3 regions of the Salinivibrio sp. IB574 genome follow, and region 1 is predicted to be linked to each of the others. Evidence: predicted binding sites of a transcription regulator. Region 1 holds the regulator's gene; each other region holds the start of a gene.
What was found. The regulator PurR, encoded in region 1, represses purine synthesis genes. The targets are predictions, from matches to a motif close to TNANGNAAACGTTTNCNTNA.
Positions count from the first base shown of each region.

Region 2: a site for PurR is predicted at 2,066-2,085, ahead of pckA (phosphoenolpyruvate carboxykinase (ATP)). Genes of this name have one in related genera too.
Region 3: a site for PurR is predicted at 1,278-1,297, ahead of glpX (class II fructose-bisphosphatase). Genes of this name have one in related genera too.

Region 1 is NZ_MUFN01000012.1:59,827-64,235, forward strand. It holds gene lpdA (dihydrolipoyl dehydrogenase) at 1-1,073, opposite strand, end outside; gene BZJ17_RS07555 (TfoX/Sxy family DNA transformation protein) at 1,358-1,951, opposite strand; cyclic di-GMP riboswitch class I at 2,067-2,166, opposite strand; gene purR (HTH-type transcriptional repressor PurR) at 2,346-3,350, opposite strand; gene BZJ17_RS07565 (heme ABC transporter ATP-binding protein) at 3,611-4,387, opposite strand; gene BZJ17_RS07570 (iron ABC transporter permease) at 4,384-4,409, opposite strand, start outside.
Region 2 is NZ_MUFN01000010.1:67,940-72,348, forward strand. It holds gene BZJ17_RS06540 (AsmA family protein) at 1-150, opposite strand, end outside; gene pckA (phosphoenolpyruvate carboxykinase (ATP)) at 277-1,905, opposite strand; gene hslO (Hsp33 family molecular chaperone HslO) at 2,235-3,110, opposite strand; gene hslR (ribosome-associated heat shock protein Hsp15) at 3,153-3,557, opposite strand; gene gspC (type II secretion system protein GspC) at 3,759-4,409, shown strand, end outside.
Region 3 is NZ_MUFN01000005.1:175,853-180,261, reverse strand. It holds gene BZJ17_RS04300 (1,4-dihydroxy-2-naphthoate polyprenyltransferase) at 1-127, shown strand, start outside; gene rraA (ribonuclease E activity regulator RraA) at 247-765, shown strand; gene zapB (cell division protein ZapB) at 817-1,059, opposite strand; gene glpX (class II fructose-bisphosphatase) at 1,362-2,369, shown strand; gene BZJ17_RS04280 (metalloregulator ArsR/SmtB family transcription factor) at 2,499-3,119, shown strand; gene BZJ17_RS04275 (ferredoxin--NADP reductase) at 3,129-3,872, shown strand; gene BZJ17_RS04270 (DUF3135 domain-containing protein) at 4,111-4,409, shown strand, end outside.

The DNA of each region.
Region 1 (4,409 bases):
ACCTCGACTTCCCATGGCGAAACGATTTGCGCTTCGCCTTGCACGCACTCCACGCCGAGCTTGGTGTAACGCTCGACCGAATCGTGGGGCTCAATTTGGGTAATCACTTGTTTAACCCGCGCCATGACTGCCGGAAAATCAACCGCTGGCGCTTGGGTATGAATGCCAAAGGCCTTAGCCTTGCCAATTTCTCGCATGGTTTTCGCCGCACGGATCAGCGCTTTTGAGGGAACACACCCTGTGTTTAGGCAGTCTCCTCCCATCGAACCTTTTTCGACCAGCGTAACCTTCGCTTTCACTACCGCCGCGATATAACTTGATACCAAGCCGCCTGCACCGGCACCAATCACTACCATATTGCGGTCAAACTGATGGGGCTTGTTCCAACCTTGATAGCGTTTACGACGCGTGATCCACGCCATGACCCACTTTGCCAGCAGTGGGAAGATACCCAGTAAGGCGAGTGAGCCAAGCACCGAGGGTGACACCACGTCGCCAAGTGCGTCGATTTGGGCCAGTTGGGTCCCTGCATTCACGTAGACTGCGGTACCCGGCAACATACCGAGCTGACTGACCCAATAGAAGGTGCGGGTTTTGAACGACGTTAGACCCATCACGAGGTTAATCAGAAAAAACGGGAAAATCGGGATCAGGCGGAGGGTCAACAGATACAAGCTACCGTCTTTCTCTATGCCGCGATTAATGGTATCGAGCTTATTGCCAAATTTGGCTTGGACCCAGTCGCGCAACATAAAGCGACTCACCAAGAAGGCGAGGGTGGCGCCAATCGAGCTAGCAAAGGAGACCAACACCAATGCCCACCAAAAGCCGAAGAGTGCCGCGCCCAATAAACTCGCCACTGCCGCACCCGGTAAGGACAGGGCGGTCATCACTACATAGCCGACAAAAAACACCAGGCTTGCGGTGGTCGCGTTTTCGATAATGTAATCATTCAATGCCACTTGTTGTGCTTTGGCGTTTTCAAGCGTGAGCCACTGGCTGAGATCTAAACTGAACCAAAGTGTTACAAGCGCCACCACCACTAAACCAAGCAATATCTTTTTTACTGGCATACTGTGTCTCGTCCGATAGTAAATGGGTCCCAGTTATTACTTTAGGTACTGTAGCTGAATTAACTGGCTGATTTGTCGGTTACATTGAGGAACTGTGTCCTTAATCGTACCTTTAACCAGACCCGACCGATCGCAAGAAACTTTCGTTTTCTGTCTGAAATTAGTTTGAATGATGATTTATTGAGCGTTTAGTGCGTTCAGAAAAAGCGACACCGCCATAAAGGCGGTGTTGGACGCGAACATTGCTCACAAAAAAGGTAGAGAGGTATAGGTGTTGTGAGGAATTAATTTTCTAAATGTTGTAATAATTCTTGGCGACGTTGAGGTGGAACCACAGACCAATGTTTGCCAGTAATCGCGCCTTCTAGTGACCACAGTAACTCCAAGCTTAGCTCTTTTTCATGCGCCGAGAGAAGAGCTTTATAGGCATTAACGGCACCTTGTTGCTGCAAATCTGCTGGAGATGTAATACCTGCTTTTTTGAGCATACGTTCGGTTGCCAGCCGTAAATTAGGTAGATCTTTTAATCTTGTTGGCGAAGTCCTGTTTTTCTCAGCTCGATCTCGCTTCGCTACTTCTAGGGCGTATTTTGCTTCTGACAATAACTTTTCTTCATCGTCCCACCATTCTTTTGGTATTGCAAAATACTTAGTTACAACTGGAAATCCTCTTTTCTTATACACGTAGGGCTCGAGGCCTTGTTGTTTTAATAGTGTTTCATTTTCTTTTCCGGCTCGTAAGTGGAGCTGGTTTTCTACGACTAAAACGAACATGGTATCGTCACAGAAAATACCGAATCCGCCAAACATTGAACGGGACTTAATGCTGCCAAATTTGGCAAATAACTTCATTGCATTCTTTAAAGCTGGTTTATCCATTTGATTAATATCTCGATGAATTACTAATGCCCAAAAAAGACGTCAAAATGTAACAAGGCAAAACCACAGAGTTGTCAACGATCTATCAAATAGTTGTCAGCTTCGATCATCAATTGTTGGCAACCCCGCTGCCATCAACTCCAAAACACTAGTGGAAGTTATTAGGCCGGTGGCTTTGCGTCCCATGCTTTCGCCATGGTTTGCCTTGTTCAAACGCTATTAAGCATATAATAATTAGACAGTGATGTCGTCCCAAGCAGCATTTAAAAGTGTGATCTTAGTTCAAGAGAGCTGTAAATGATTAATGGCTAAGTGAAGGGTTTATCGAGTTGTCTCTCATTAGACACACCGTCTCACAAAGGAGACGGTGTGTCATAAAAGTGTAATAAAAACACTAATCTATGATTTTAACTGATTGTCGACTCACTAGTGCAGGTTGCATTTCGAACACTTGCTGCTGAGTCTCGTTGTTGGCAATTCGCGCGAGCAAGAGCTTGACGGCTGTTTTGCCTAAACGGCGTTTAGGCTGGTGAATAGTTGTCAATGGTGGCGAGAAATACTCGGTGAGATCAATGTTATCGTAACCAATCACCGATATATCATCTGGCACTTTCAAGCCGTACTCGTTAAACGTACTAATCGCCGCTAATGCCATAATGTCATTAAAGCAAAAGACAGCGGTCGGGCGGTCTGACATTGTCGCCAATTGCTTCGCGGCAATTTGTGCTTGATCGGCTTCGAAATCCGCTTCAATCAGCCAGTTTTCATTCACTGTAATGTGGGCTTCTTTTAACGCACGGAAATAACCGTTTAAGCGATGCTTACAGGTATTTTTATCCATTTGGCCGGAAATACAGCCAATTTTAGTATGTCCATTATCAATAAAGTGTTTGGTGGCAAGGTAACCGCCTAATTCAGCATTATCTTCTATACGGTCTGTATCGATATGGTGACTGCCCCAATCCATCACGACCATAGGCAGATCGCGTTTTTTTTCTAATAACAGCATCAAATCTTCGTTGAGATCAGAGCACACCACAATGAGTCCGTCGACGCGCTTTTCTGACAACATACGCAGGTAGTCGCGTTGCTTTTCGAGGTTACCCTCGGTATTGCAGAGAATCAGCGTGTAGCCTTGCTTGTAGCAATAGTCTTCCACACCGTGAACAAGCTCGGCGAAAAAGGGGTTGGTGGATTTGGTCACCAGCATTCCCAGTGTACGTGTTGTGTTGCATTTCAAGCTTCGCGCCACAGCACTTGGGGCGTAGTTTAACTCTTCAACCGCTTGCCATACTTTCTCAGTCGTCTTCTCGGCGACAAAGCGGGTTTTGTTTATCACGTGTGACACCGTCGTGGTCGATACACCGGCGAGACGCGCGACATCTTTAATCGTTGCCATCTTGATTCTTCTTTGTAGTAATGCGTAGGGATCGTTACTCGCGACCTTACAGAAAAACGCCGCTGTTCGTCAGCGGCGATGTCTTTCACAATCCCGGCACATCAGACGGTTGCGAAGGTAACGAATCCGATTTCATCCATTCTCATAGCTAATCGGTTGCGCTCTCAGTTTACTTAGGTTGGCGCACACTCGCAATTGGTCTGATCAGCGAAAATGGACTAACAGACGGTTTTGTGAGCCAGCTATGATGTATTTATCAATTAAGACACGATCAGTGGGCAGTTATGCTCCGGATGAGTCAGAACGGTCAGCGGGTATTGGTAGATGTCTGCCACTCTATCACTACTAAAACACTGCCACGGATCGCCGGATAGGACGATTCGAGCTTCTTTCAGAAAATGCAGTTGATCGGCGTATTGCGCCGCCAAATTCAGATCGTGCAACACCAATAGCACTGTCATTCCTTGGTCAGCGAGTGCTCGACAGCGCTTTAGGGTGTAATGTTGATGGGTAATATCTAAGGCCGAAGTGGGTTCATCCAGCATCAGTATCGCTTGATCCGGTGCGGTTTGCGCTAGCTGTAATGACACGCGTGCCATGTGTACGCGTTGTTTTTCACCGCCAGATAGAATCGGATACGGTCGATGAGCAAGATGGCTAATATCCCATGCCGTTAGTTGCTCGTTGGCAAGGGCTGCGATCTGTTCTCGGTTTGCCTTTAGTGGTGTCGCCCCCATCTCGACCACTTCTTGCGCGGAGAATGCAAACGTGAGGCCGCTATGTTGGGGAAGGAAGGCAACTCGTCGGGCAAATTCTTCGCCTTGCCACTGGCTTTTGGGCTGTTGCCAAAACTGCACACTGCCATGCTGATGTTTGTCGCTAATCAATTGCTTTAACAGTGTACTTTTCCCCGCACCATTCGGCCCGAGTAAAACGTGTAACTGGCCGGCAGTAAAGGCGAGATCAATCTCGCTTAGCAGTTGACGGCCGTTAAGCGCATAGCTGAGCTTGGAGATTTGAAGGGCAGAATCTGTCATTCGTGAACCACTGCTTTTCGTT
Region 2 (4,409 bases), on a different contig from region 1:
TGCCACGGTGAGTTTACCGGGTAACAGGGTCTGGGCGAAGGCATTAAAGACAGGTGTGCTGTAACGGGTATGCAGAAGCACCACAACCACGAAAAGCGCGGTGACAATCAGGATGATCAAGCTGGCAAACAGTTTGGCCAGGATGCGCATGGGCAAATCCTATCGGAGCGAGAAACGGTGACGATGAATGGATTAAGACTGGCGCAAAAGTGGCCTAAATTCAACTGCTAGGCAAAAAGTACGCCCCATATTGCTATGGGGCGTAAGTGGGATGATTTAGTCGAGCTGAGGCCCGGCTGAAACCAAAGCAGCCCCTTCTGGGGTGTCGGTATACTTGTCGAAATTATCGATAAAGCGTTGGGCAAGGTCCTTCGCTTTGCTTTCCCACTGGAGTGGATCAACATAGGTGTCACGCGGGTCAAGGATGCCATCGTTGACCTCGTCGAGTGAGACGGGCACGGTGAGATTGAAGATAGGAATCGTCTTCGTTTCTGCTTTCTCAATCGAACCATCTAAGATAGCGTCAATAATGGCGCGGGTATCTTTAATCGAAATACGCTTGCCTGAGCCGTTCCAACCAGTATTCACTAGGTAGGCTTCTGCACCTGCCGCTTCCATACGTTTGACCAACACTTCTGCATACTTGGTTGGGTGCAAGGTCAAGAATGCGGCCCCGAAAGCAGCTGAGAAGGTGGGGGTTGGCTCTGTAATACCACGCTCAGTGCCGGCCAGCTTGGCGGTAAAGCCTGACAGGAAGTGATACTTGGTCTGCTCAGGCGTCAGTTTAGACACCGGCGGTAGCACGCCAAACGCATCCGCGGAGAGGAAGATCACCTTGTTGGCATGTCCGCCTTTCGACACTGGCTTAACGATATTATCGATGTGATAAATCGGGTAAGACACTCGGGTGTTTTCGGTTTTGGAGTTATCGTCAAAGTCGATACGGCCATCACCGCGTACGGTGACGTTTTCAAGCAGCGCATCGCGGCGAATGGCATTGTAAATATCGGGCTCTGCTTCTTTGGACAGCTTAATGGTTTTTGCATAGCAGCCGCCTTCAAAGTTAAACACACCATGATCGTCCCAGCCGTGTTCGTCGTCGCCAATCAGCTGACGCTTCGGATCGGTGGAGAGGGTTGTTTTACCCGTGCCAGATAGGCCGAAGAAAATCGCGACGTCGCCGTCTTTGCCCATATTTGCCGAGCAGTGCATGGATGCGATGTCTTGCAAGGGCAAGAAATAATTCATCATGGCGAACATGCCTTTTTTCATCTCGCCACCGTACCATGTCCCGCCGATAAGCTGCATGCGCTCGGTAAGATTGAAGACCGTGAAGTTTTCCGAGTTCAAACCATGCTCGCGCCATTTATTGTTGACGCATTTAGCACCGTTCATGACCACGAAGTCTGGCTCAAAGTCTTTTAGCTCTTCATCGGTAGGACGGATAAACATGTTTTTCACAAAGTGCGCTTGCCACGCCACTTCGGTGATCACACGGATCCGTAAACGTGTGTTAGGGTTGGCACCGCAGTAGCCATCAATCACAAACAGACGTTTGCCAGAGAGTTGCTGGGTAACCAAGGCTTTTAAATCTTTCCAAACGGCGTGATCAATCGGCTTGTTATCGTTTTTCCCTTGATCGGACCACCACACGGTATCGCGGGTGGTGTCATCACGCACAATGTATTTGTCTTTCGGTGAGCGGCCAGTAAAAATACCGGTATCCACCGCCACAGCGCCGAGCTCAGTCACCACGCCTTTTTCATAGCCTTCCAGCCCAGGTTTGGTTTCTTCTTCGAACAGCTGTTCATAAGAGGGATTGCGAATGACTTCTTTGACATTTTCCAGACCATGACGGGAAAGATCGATGCCGGCGACTTCGGATTCGACGTTTAGGACAGTCATAGGTGCTCCTTGGGGTAAGATGTTGTTAACTGTCTTTATGCTAGCAACCTGAATAGTGCCATTCAGGGAGTTACTGCAAAAAATTACCGCACGCACACTAGGGCTATTTTGATTGTAGGGTACTGACCACCAGGTGACGTGACTCCCTCTATGGTAACGCTTAGTTAAACGTTTGCGCTACCCACAGAGCTCTTATTGTTTGTACAAAATTAATGCGCAAAAAAATGTGAGATGTGTCCGAGGAGACCAAGAAAAAAGCCAGCTTGATGCTGGCTTTTGAACTAAGTTGGGTTTCTTTGTTTTATGCAACTAAATATGTAGCACGTTTTTCACTGCATTTGTGACGATGAATCGGCGTTTTGCTCAAAGATGGCCGCGACATCGACGCTGTCAAACGCATAATCACTGCCGCAATAATCACAGTGCAAACGAATCGTGCCCATTTCTGCAATCATTTTATCGACTTCGCTGCGCTCTATGGCGGCTATCGCTTGTGCACTTCGCTCGCGTGAGCAGCTGCATTTGAAGCATACTGACTGAGGATCGAAAACGGTCACGCTTTCTTGGTGATATAGACGATAAAGGACATCTTTTGCGTCAAGGCCAAATAATTCATCATTTTTAACGGTTTCAGTCAGCTTCGCCAAATGGTCAAAGTCGTTATCGTCCCCTTTGCCGTCAGGTAGCACTTGCAGCATCATTCCGGCCGCGTGACGTTTGCCATCAAACTCACCGGTGCGCAACCAAAGTCGCGTTTCCAGTTGCTCTGAACGCGCAAAGTAGTCTTCAAGGCAGCCTTGCAGATGATCCGAGTCTAAGCCCACAATGCCTTGATAGCGTTCGCCGTCGACCGGTTCGATGGTGATAATGAGCTGCCCCTTACCGAGCATCTCAGGTAGGGTAGCATCGGCTTTGATGTCGCCTTTCAGGCGTGCGGTACCGCGCAGTTGCTGCTGGTGATCACCATTGATTACCGCCAGGGATACCGGACCGTCACCTTGCAGTTGCACGGTAATCGAGCCTTCAAATTTTAAGGTGGCAGTGAGCAAGCTGGTGGCGACAAGCATCTCCCCCAGTAGCGCTTGGACGGGCGCAGGGTAATCTTGGTTTTCCAAGATGCGTTGATAGGTTTCATCGAGCTTGACCAGCTCACCACGCACAGACACATCTTTAAATAGGTAACGGTGTAGTTGATCGTTTGACATGCAATCTCTCTCCGGCTTAGGGCCTGGTTAGTGGGATCGGCCTTACTCTATGCCTTGTTTAAACTTACGAATATCTCGGCGTTGTTTCTTATCCGGCCGGCTTTCTGGGCGCGGATTGTGTGCGTGTAAGCGACGCATTTCCGTGTTGTGCTCACGCTGTTTGATACTGTTTTGGGTTTCTTGATACAGCGTTTGCGCAATCGGCGCGCCCTGACGCTGCTCTGATAATTCTAATACAGTAATGGTTTTTTCTTCGTGTCCTTGCCGAAGTCGGATCTCAGCACCTACTTCAACCATTTTGCTAGGTTTGGCGCGCTGGCCATTATAATGCACCTTGCCGCCGTCAATCATGTTGCGTGCGATTGACCGTGTTTTGTAGAACCGAGCGGCCCATAGCCACTTGTCTAGCCTGACTGCCGTCAAGGGCGCCGATGCGTGTGTTTTCATGACTCAACTCCTGCGCAATCCGGATGGGCGACATTAGCACAAAAATTCCTTTAGAGCAGTATCACAGCGTCGAGGTATAATCCGACCTAAATGTGCTGCCTTCGTTAGGATGTGGGGTTACGACAAAAATGAAAAATTCTCAATATCACATCGTGTTTTTGCTAGTATGCCCAGCTTTTCGTAATCTAATGATGGAACTTGATGGCAAAAAAAGCCATCAATGGACACTCGGTGACTCAATTTGGTTTGGAAGGGATGATGCGTAAGGCAGGACGCCAGCATGGCACGTTTACTGTGTCACCGCAGCAAGTGACACGGCTCGCGACGTGGCTAAACATTTTACTGTTTCTCGTACTGGCTTGGTTAGCTGGGCGAATGGTGTGGGCGTTTTATGCGCCTGCACCTGCACCTGTATTGCCTGCAGCAAGCCAGTCGGCGTCGTCCTCTCGTGCTGCGACGGACCCTTTTTCGTTGGCACCTATCGTCAATGCCCAATTGTTTGGGCGTTACCAAGCGGCCGCCCAACCCACGCAACATGCGGTGACCAATGTGCCCGAAACCCGGCTACGCCTAACTTTGGTTGGCGTGGTGGCCAGTAACGATCCTAAGCGTGCATTGGCCGTGATCGCGAACGGCGGCCGTCAAGTGACTTACGGTGTGGGTGAGCAGGTGAAAGGGACCCAAGTCAGTGTCGATCAAGTCTTATCCGATCGGGTGATATTACGCCAAGGGTCAAGACGCGAAGCGCTCCTTATGCCAGGGGTCGATGCAGATAGTACACCGCAGACCGTTTTTTCCTCCCCTACTGATGCGTCGACGCCCCCAAAGTCGATGGCGACCAAGCGGCAGACC
Region 3 (4,409 bases), on a different contig from region 1:
GATTCGCCATGGCCGTGAAGTGTATCAAGCCGCAAGCGCCACCGCATTGCGTCCTATGATGGGAAACATGGTACGTTGTGCATTGGTCACCAATGGCCTTTTTATGACCGGTATGCTGTTAGTGTAATCAGGGCACAGATTGTCCCCTTTTGCATTGCAAAGCCTTATCGGCCCGTTATACTTGGACTAGCCTTGTTGGCAACCGCATGTTGTCAGCCTTTTTCTGCCTCAACAAGAAGTTAGACTATGGAATACAATACCTCGGAACTATGCGACATGTATCTTGAACAAGTGGATGTCGTGGAGCCAATGTTTAGCTCTTACGGGGGCCGCAGTGCGTTTGGTGGCCAGATTACAACCGTTAAATGCTTTGAGGATAATGGCCTTATCCGCGAGCTTGCTGAACAAGACGGTCAGCAACGAATCATGTTGATTGATGGCGGTGGCTCACTGCGCCGTGCGTTGATTGATGGCGAAATTGCACAGCTTGCTGCTGATAACGATTGGGCAGGTATGATTGTGTATGGCTGCGTCCGTGATGTTGACACCATTGATGAGATTGATATCGGTATTCAAGCACTGGCATCGATTCCGGTCGGCGCGGATGAACAAGGCACAGGGGAAACCGACGTTCCCGTCAACTTTGGCGGTGTGACTTTCCTCCCGGACGATCATGTCTATGCAGATACGACCGGCGTGATCCTCTCACCCGACGCGCTCACCATGGATAGCGTCGACGTTGATGACGAGGAAGACGACGACTAATACGTCGCCTCACGCGGATAGAAAAACAGAGCCAATCGGCTCTGTTTTTGTTTATTCGACGTTCTCAATCTTGCCCAGCAAGCTACGAATACGGTTTTGCCACGCTTCTTGCTCTTCACGCAGTTTGGCGTTTTCTTGCTCGAGGCTTTCACGGCTTTCTTTCACCGAGGCTGCATCACGCTCTAGCGCGTCATTCTTTTCTTTCAGCTCTTCGATTTCCATTTGCAGCAGCGAAATGGTATCCACCGCCATTTGTACTTTTGCTTCGAGTTGTTCTAATACTTCCAATGACATCAAGGCCACCTTATTTCTGACGATTGATCCCGTTACTACTGACATCAGCAGCAACCCGTGCAACGTGATTGTGCACCCCGCTGTTATTGTACCGAGCGCACGCTAGACTGCCACTGTTCTCGCGCCTTGCCAACGCACAAGTGCACAAAAATCCAGCATATTTGGTGTTATTCCTGATCCGGCTGACGTGTATTTCCACATATCCTCTGCTCACAGGCGTACGCAAACGTTTTCTATTTCTGGTAAACTGGCGCGCGCTCACTGGGCTGACCAGTTTTTGTGGCTTTTATCTTGGAGTACTCATGAAACGCGATCTCGCACTGGCTTTCTCTCGTGTCACCGAAGGCGCCGCCCTTGCCGGTTATAAATGGCTGGGCCGTGGCGATAAAAATGCAGCGGATGGTGCAGCCGTTGCCGTGATGCGTACCTTACTGAACCTCACCGAGATTGATGGTGAAATTGTGATTGGCGAGGGCGAAATAGACGACGCGCCGATGCTCTATATCGGTGAACAAGTCGGCTTGGGCGGCGACGCGGTCGATATTGCCGTCGATCCGATTGAAGGCACACGCATGACGGCCATGGGGCAAGCGAATGCCCTGGCGGTACTGGCCGCCGGCGAGAAAGGTAGCTTTTTAAAAGCGCCGGATATGTACATGGAAAAACTGGTAGTGGGACCGGGCGCCAAAGGTGCCATTGACCTGCACAAGCCCCTGCTCGAGAACTTAGAAAATATCGCCATCGCCCTAGGCAAAACCCTAGATACGCTGGTCGTCGCCACCTTGGCAAAGCCTCGTCATGACGCCATCATCGCCACTATGCAGCAACGCGGGATCCGAGTTTTCGCCTTTCCCGATGGCGACGTGGCCGCCTCAATTCTTACCTGCATGCCTGAAAGCGAAGTAGATGTGATGGTCGGCATTGGCGGTGCGCCGGAAGGTGTGGTGTCAGCCGCCGTTATTCGCGCCCTAGGCGGCGACATGCAAGGACGTTTGCTCCCTCGCCACGAAGTCAAAGACGATACCCCAGAGAACCGCGCTTTTGGTGAGCAAGAAATAGCCCGTTGCCAAGAAATGGGGATCCAAGCCCACCAAGTACTGACGTTGTCCGACATGGCGAGCAGCGATAACGTTGTCTTTGCCGCCACTGGGATCACCAAAGGGGACTTGCTAGATGGCATTAGCCGCCAAGGCGATCTGGCCACCACAGAAACCCTGGTGGTACGCGGTCAATGTCGTACCATACGCCGCATCCGCTCGACCCACTATTTAAGCCGTAAAGACGACGCCATCAAGCATCACATCTTATAACTCAGCGGGCAGCCAATGTGCTGCCCTGACTGGTCAAGTGGATTGATTTCGATTACCCTTTTGTAAACACTTTGCTTTATTTAGTTGTGTGCTGCTGGGCAGCGTATTGGGGTAATCACTATCACTACCATCAAGTCTACCGATCGCATTCTCGATACCCTTAAACGAGAAGGCAGTGTCAGCGCAAAAACCCTCGCGCAATCGCTGGGGATGACCACGATGGGCGTGCGCCAACACTTACAGAGCCTTGAGCGAGAAGGGCTGGTTGATTTCGAAGATGTGCGCGCCAAAGTGGGCCGCCCCACCCGCCACTGGTCGCTCACGGCCAGTGGTCATAGCCGTTTTGCAGACAGTCATAACGATCTGTCGATCACCTTGATTGACTCCGTCCAAGACGTGTTTGGCGAGCAGGGCGTCGAAAAAGTGATCGCGCAACGAGAAGCGCGAACCCTTGCGCAATATCAAGATGCACTAAAAGATTGCGATAATTTAGAGGCTAAATTGCAAACCTTGGCGTATCTTAGAGAGAGCGAGGGGTATATGGCCGAGCTCCAACAGGATGGCGCCGACTACATATTGATTGAACATCACTGCCCTATCTGCCACGCAGCCAAAACGTGTCCGGCGCTTTGCCGTTCAGAAATACAATTATTTCAACGCCTTTTAGGTAATGCTTACCGTATCGAGCGCGAAGAGCACATCGTGTCCGGGCAACGTCGCTGTACATATCGAATCGGAGAAAAGACGTGAGGAGGTAATATGGCCACTTGGATCAAGGCTGAAGTTGTGGAGAACCAACATTGGACGAAGGATCTCTTCAGCCTGGTGTTATCCGCCCCTATTGAACCCTTTACCGCCGGCCAGTTTACAAAACTGGGGATGGAGATCGACGGTAAACTCATTCAACGCGCCTACTCGTTTGTAAACCCTCCTCAAAGTAAGTATCACGAAGTCTATGCCACACGTGTCGCCGATGGACTCATGTCGCCGCGACTGCATGCGCTAGAGCCGGGTGAAACCGTGATGATCACCAAAGATCCCGCAGGCTACTTCACCTTGGATGAAGTGCCGCAAGGCCAACATTTGTGGATGCTCGCCACCGGTACCGCCATTGGTCCTTATCTGTCGATTATGGAGCAAGGGGATGTTTGGTCACGGTTTAGAAAGGTTATCTTGGTGCATGCGGTAAGATTCGCGGCGGATCTGACCTATCAAGCACGCATCAACGCACTACAAGAAAAATACCCCGATCAGTTAGTCGTGCAACCGTTCGTGAGTCGCGAGCCCACCGCGGGCGCCCTTTCTGGACGGATCACCCATGCGTTGGAAGATGGCTTGCTCGAACGTGTGGTTGGGCTGCCGCTTCAGCCGGACCATAGTCAAGTGATGCTGTGCGGGAACCCGGCGATGGTCAAAGAAGTGAAGAGCATTTTGGAAGGCAAAGGATTAAGCAAAAACCTACGCCGTAAGCCCGGTAACATTACCACCGAGCACTATTGGTAAGTCGTTGCGCCCCTTTGCTGGGGTGCATACGGTAACCCGTTGTATTTTTATAGTTAAAAATAAGCACTAAAAATCGGTCATTTTTCAGGGGATTGTTTGTGCCACAGTCTGCTTTCCCGTTCAGAGCGCCAAGTGGCTCAGACACCCTGAATTTGATCCCCCCACGCCCCCGACTCATAGTTATTCATACGCCTTGGTAATGCGGTCATCTGACCGACGGCGTATAAAGGAGTAACTTATGAAGACGCTACCTTCTTTTGATGAACTGGCCGCTTTGGCTCAGTCCGATCCAAAAGCTTTAGAAGCTTTGCGCCTCAAGATGAGTGAAGAAGTGATTGCCAATGCCTCACATGCCACGCAACCACAGCTCCACGCCATGCTAAGCCACATCAACCGCGTGATAGAACATGGCAAAAACCCACTGCACGTGAACGTCATGTTATTTCAAGCGCTGTCAAAGCAATACTCACGCTTTGCCACCGCCTTTGAATCACCCGAATCGCTACGTAGCCACAACGCTGAAATCATGGACTTTCG